Regions from separate parts of the Priestia sp. FSL W8-0001 genome, predicted to be linked through region 2. Evidence: riboswitches for the same ligand, from Rfam matches in the RefSeq annotation. Region 2 holds a riboswitch; the other holds the start of a gene.
What was found. A riboswitch is a leader RNA that binds a small molecule or an ion and turns the genes downstream of it on or off. The one in region 2 is predicted to bind lysine.

Region 1 (3,141 bases), 3.2 Mb from region 2:
TATCAATTACTTGTTCCATTTTCTTATACCTCCTTACCCTTCATTATCGATTTTGGTCCGTTTTAATCATCGTGTAGCTGTCGGGTCCGTCTAATTTACGCTCAAAGTAGCGCAGAATTTGCGATACCATAAACGTCATGACAAAGTAAATCATACAAGCAACAAAGAATGACTCAAAATATCTAAAGTTGTTTCCTGCTACTGATTTCGTGACAAAGTATAGCTCGGAAACGGAAATAACGTTTAATACCGACGTATCTTTAATGTTAATCACAAACTGGTTACCCGTTGCTGGTAAGATATTACGAATGACTTGAGGTAAAACAACGTTCATCATTGTTTGATAATGATTCATGCCAATGGCTTTGGCTGCCTCAAACTGTCCTTTATCAACGGAAATAATCCCGCCACGTACAATTTCAGCCATATATGCTCCTGTATTAATTGATACAACAATAACCGCTGCCAACATCACGTTCATATCAAAGCCAAATGCAATCGCTGAACCATAGTAAATAACCATTGCTTGCACAATCATTGGCGTACCTCGGAAAAATTCAATGTATACAGATAAAACGAAATTCGTTACCTTCAATCCTGCTTTTTTCAGCCCGCTCGTTGGCGTTGGAACAGTTCGGATAATACCAGCAACTAACCCAATGACCGCCCCAATAATGGTACCTGTCAGCGCAATTAATAGCGTCATCCCAGCTCCGCGTAAAAACATTGGCCAGTTTTCTGAGATGATTGTAATAACCCATTCAAAACTCATCGTTCTTCCTCCCTTACCTCATTACAAAACCGACTGTATGTAGATACAGCCGGTGTTATGTCATCATTATTTTGCTGCAGGTTGGTTTTTGATTGCCGCATCCATAATGCTTGTGCGTTCTTCTTCTGAAATACCTTTTAAGATTTTGTTGATTTCTTCTTTTAGCTCACTGTCTTTTTTAAGACCCACGGCTACAGCTGTATCGTCAGCTGATGTTTTGAAGCCATCCTTGAATTCAACCATTGCAAAATTATCATTTGCTGCTGAAGCACTTACTGCTTCAGGTCGCTCTGATACATAACCATCAATAACTCCTGATTCTAGCGCTACGCGCATTGCTGGGAAATTATCCATTGCTGTTTCTTTTGATACACCTTTAATTTGATCAATGACGGAGTAGTGAAACGTGTTTAATTGAGCCGTAATTTTTGCGCCTTTGAAATCTGCAATCTTCGTAGCACCTTCATACTTACTACCTTTTTTCACAACCATTACTAGGTTTGAATTATAGTAGTTATCAGAGAAATCAATTGTTTCTTTTCGCTCTGCAGTCGGTGACATTCCTGCCACAATCGCATCAATTTTACCTGATGTTAAGGCTGGTACAAGACCATCCCACTCAGTTTTTACAATCACTAGCTCTTTGCCTAATCCATCAGCAATTTTCTTAGCCATCTCAACATCATAGCCGCCTGCATACTGTGAGCCGCCCTTAATTTTAACCGCTCCGTTTGAATCGTCATTTTGAGTCCAGTTAAATGGTGGATAGCCTGCTTCCAAGCCTACCGTAAACGTATCAGCGTCTCCTGAACCCGATGCTGACTCACTGCTTTGACCACAGCCTGCTAATAAAACGACTGCTGAAAGCAATAATGTTAAGAAAAATCCTGCTTTTCTTTTCATAGTTTGTTTCCCCCTTATATCTTTTTAAGCTTTGAAGACAATAAAAAAACGACCCGAGATTTACTCAGGTCGTTTCATTCATCGTTCCCTAAAGTCCTCTCTTTTAAAAGATGAGATAGCACAACTCAATAAGCTGGTAAACTTATTGAGACAGTCCTGCAGTTCTTCACTACAGACCCAGCAAGCAATTGTTGAGAACAATTTACTCACTTCGGCGATATTTCCTTCTCTCTAGCTTCAACGTCTCTCAAACTCTGCTAAAGACTGTTAAATACCGCGCCTCTACCTCACTTGACTAAAAGTGAGGTCTTATTAAATTTGTTTCAAGTCTACATCTTTCTTCCTAATCTGTCAATATGGTTTTTATGGGTTTATTTTCCAACTAATTCTTTCAGCTCTAAAAAAAAACAATTTTATACAGAATAAAAAGGATGATTTAATGAATGTTGGTTTTTCTAAAGTTTCCACCCTTTACTTCGGCAACGTCATACACGCGCACAAAAGCATCCGGATCGATTTCGCTGATAATTTCCTTCATTTTACTTTCTTCTAAACGGTTAATAACACACGTAATCTCTTTGAACTTTTCGTGAGAATATCCGCCGTATACTTCTTTATATGTAGCGCTTCGACCTAGTCGATCACGAATTGTTTTAACCATTAAAACAGGCTCATTTGTAATGATTTCAAACGCTTTTGAACCGCTTAACCCAACTTCAACGACATGAATAACCTTTGAAGCGATGAAGTAAGCAATGGCAGAAAGAATGGCTCCTTGCAAGCCAAACACAAAAGAAACCACGATAAATACAAACATATTTAGAAATAAAATAAGATCACTTGTTCCAAACGGTGACTTTCGTGAAAGGAGTACAGCAAGCATATCAATACCGTCCAATGCTCCTCCATTACGCAGTGCTAGACCCATTCCAAAACCAAGGATTACACCACCTACAACGGTTACTAAAAGCGTATCTCCTTCAATAATAGCTGGAGTGTGATGCATAAGAGTTGTACTAACTGCTAGAGAAGCAATACCGATGGTTGAAAAAATAGCGAAGCTTTTTCCAATTTGCTGATAACCTAACCAGATGAAGGGAAGATTGATGATGGCGATTAAAACGCCTAGTGGAATTCCAAAGAGCTGTGAACCAACGATGCTAAGTCCCGTCACCCCCCCGTCAGATACGCTATTTGGAATTAATACTGTTTCTAACCCATAACCTGCGATAATGCCACCAATGATGACTAAAAGGCCCCGAAACAATAGTTTTTGTTTACTCGATTTTCGATGCTGTTTTAACGCATTCATGTAATTCCTCACTTCTAATATTTTTTGACACAAATAATTTTATCATAAAATCATCTTCATTTATAAAATTAAGGTATCTCTAAAAGGTACTAAGCATAAAAAACGTAAATAGCCAGTCATCGGTTCAACACCGACAACTGGCTATTTAACTACT
Region 2 (3,141 bases):
TAAGTATGGTAAGAAAAATGCACCTCCACCGTTTTCATAGGCAGTCGCCGGAAATCTCCAAATATTTCCTAATCCAATTGCAGAACCTGCTGCTGCCATGATAAAACCTGCTCTCGTACCCCATTGAGGACGATTTTCCATCATAGTTTCCCCCTTACACTCTCTCTTTTCTTTTATCTCTGTCATAACCCAAAAAGTTATTTAAACTTTCTGACAATTTAGCATAGTCTGTCTTTAGAACTATCTTACGAAGAATTATAGCTATTATGCTATAGTATGTCAAAATATTTTTTATAGAAAATTTCGATAATTAAACAATTAAAAATAGAGCAGACGTTGTGAAGCGCATCTGCTCTATCTTTATTCTTCTATTTTTCTAATGATGTCTCTGTTATGTTCCCCTTTTTACGAGTTACTAAGACAAATACCACTAATAAAACCATTATTGTTCCAAATCCTGCAGCTGTACTTTCTGTTAAACCAAGTACAATATAACCAATGATGCTAATTACAGCTGAAATAATTGCATAAGGAAGCTGTGTCATTACGTGATCAATATGATGACTTCCTGCTCCAGTTGATGACAAGATTGTTGTATCAGAAATTGGTGAACAGTGATCTCCGCAAACTGAACCAGCTAATACAGCCGCAAGAGCTGGTAATAATAATTCTGGTTCAATGTTTCCTACAATGTCACCTGCAATTGGAAGCATAATACCAAACGTTCCCCACGATGTCCCTGTTGAAAACGCCATGATGCCAGCAATAATAAATAGTACCACTGGTAAGAAGGCAATATTTAAATTAGAACTCTCCACAATTCCTGCTAAGAATTCTCCTGATTTCAACTGACCAATCAAATCTCCAATCATCCAAGCAAGCAGCAAAATATAAATAGCGGGTAGCATCGATTTGATTCCTGCTACTATGCCCTTACCAAGCACCGAATTAGACAGTTCATTCGATTGTCTCGTACGTGCGATAAATAATACTAGCGTTACAACAAGGCCTGATAAACCACCAATCATTAATGAATTAGGTACATTCGTATTCTCAAACATTGTAAAGATTGTAGCTTGACCTTCAGTTGCTTGATAGCCTGTCCATAACATCGCACCAATTGTCCCAATCATCAATACAATAATTGGTAAGATCAAATCGAATACACGACCATTTTCACTAACTGGTAAATCTTCTTTTAACTCTCCTGGTACTGCACCTTTTTCTGGGTCCGTTACTTCTCCAGTACGAATCGCACGCTCTTCGTGTTTTTTCATTGGTCCAATGTTAATATCAAAAACACTCACCACGAATACCATAATTAATGCGGTAAATACATAAAAATTCATCGGTATCATCTGTACAAATGCTGAAAATGCTGATACATTACTCATCCCGTGCGCAGCTAGAATTGAACCTACAACCGTAATAATATAGGCACCCCAACTTGAGAACGGTGCAATCACACATACCGGAGCTGAAGTTGAATCAATTAAATAAGCAAGCTTCGCTCTTGATACCCGCTGTCGATCTGTTACCGGGCGACTTACTTGTCCAACAGCTAGTGCATTAAAATAATCATCAATAAAGATAATAATTCCTAACACAGCTGTTAATAGATGAGCTCCACGACGCGTTTTAATACGTTGTAAAGCCCATTCTCCAAAAGCACGGCTTCCTCCAATGATTGAGATAAAAGCCGTAATAACACCTAAAATTAAAAGGAAAAGCAAAATGAATAGATTTGAAGTATTAAGTGCGCCGTCCGCGTAGAAAATTGTAGCAAAGCTTCCCCAAATCTTTTGAATCGTTTCTCCAACTGAAAACTCCGTTAACACTAATCCACCTGCTAAAATCCCTACTCCTAGGGAAAGCAGTACTTTACGTGTTAAAACAACCATTAATATGGCAATCAATGGTGGTAATAACGAAAAAATAGTTCCTTCCATGATATCCTCCTAATATAAGCCTGTTTAAATCTAGGAGGACTACTTATAAAGAAAAAAACGCAAAAAAGAGCAATGATAGAAAATAACTATCATTACTCTTTGTAATGTTATGTTATCCTCCATCACGATCAGTAGCCCTCCATCATGAAAACAAGCGTATTTTCATAATGACAGTGTTACCCTTTTTCAAGGTAACCCCAGAAAAGAAAAGCTGACTCTTTTTCTTTCCTTCGGCAAAAAATCCTTTTTACTATGATCACAGTTGTCATCCTCACATAGTATACTCATACTTTTTGCATCCTCTACCTCATCGATCTGATAAGGTGATGGTATATAATTATATCTAGTACATTATATCGGTAAAGTATAAAGTTATCAACCGGCTATTTCTTCTTTAGTTCAATAGATGGAGAGGCTGAGTTAGTGCCACCGTTAAAATAATCCGGTACGTTCCCTGGAATCATCGCCATCCCTACAGGCACTGTCGCTTGAACGGTTGTCTGTTTTGTAGCAAAGGGAATAATCACCTGAACGTTAACCTGAACTTCAATTGAAATTTCTAAAAAAGCACCGTTAATTCCGTATTCCTCTATTTTCCGTACAACGTCTGATTGCACATCACCAATTGCATGAAATTTAACCGGGATTAAAGGTCCTAGATTTCCTAGTAAGGCATTGTTTGTAGCTTGCCCTAATGGAACTTGATAGACAATTCCTCGCTGCCTGAGCTTTTCATCTGGTTCAATATTAATATCCGTTGGAATCTCTAATTCTTCTAAATTTCCTTTTTCAGCTTCTCGTAAATTAGCCTGGACTAAAGATGTCGTTTGAGCTCTAATACGATTTACGACTGCCGTATCAATCTTGGCTACCTGCCCATCCGGCGTACTTTCTGTCTTAATAATATCGTTCACATCAAGTTGGTCTACCACTTGTTTATTAACGGCCTTATTAATAACAAGCGTTGCAATCTCTTTAGTCTGGGCTTCTGCATATTTCATTAAGGTTGGTTCAATTCCTCTATTAATTAACCATATTCCTGCTCCAGTAGAAAGCAGAAAAAAAACAATTGTTAGTAGTACAACATAGCGAAATGGTATAGGTCCCTTTTTCAATACTCTTCGGCGAACCCTAATCAAAAAAATCCCTCCTTACAAGCTATATGTATGCATAAACAAGGAGGGCTAACGCT

Region 1: linked by a shared signal. The riboswitch ahead of MKZ18_RS02415 (transporter substrate-binding domain-containing protein) and the one ahead of MKZ18_RS19405 (Na+/H+ antiporter NhaC family protein) in region 2 are both predicted to bind lysine.

Annotation. Positions count from the first base shown of each region.
Region 1 is NZ_JBBPAL010000001.1:455,720-458,860, reverse strand. Features, by position in the region: gene MKZ18_RS02425 (amino acid ABC transporter ATP-binding protein) at 1-19, opposite strand, end outside; gene MKZ18_RS02420 (amino acid ABC transporter permease) at 44-772, opposite strand; gene MKZ18_RS02415 (transporter substrate-binding domain-containing protein) at 839-1,675, opposite strand; lysine riboswitch at 1,784-1,968, opposite strand; gene MKZ18_RS02410 (YitT family protein) at 2,112-2,987, opposite strand.
Region 2 is NZ_JBBPAL010000001.1:3,677,966-3,681,106, forward strand. Features, by position in the region: gene MKZ18_RS19400 (sodium-dependent transporter) at 1-141, opposite strand, end outside; gene MKZ18_RS19405 (Na+/H+ antiporter NhaC family protein) at 369-1,949, opposite strand; lysine riboswitch at 2,074-2,262, opposite strand; gene yunB (sporulation protein YunB) at 2,333-3,088, opposite strand.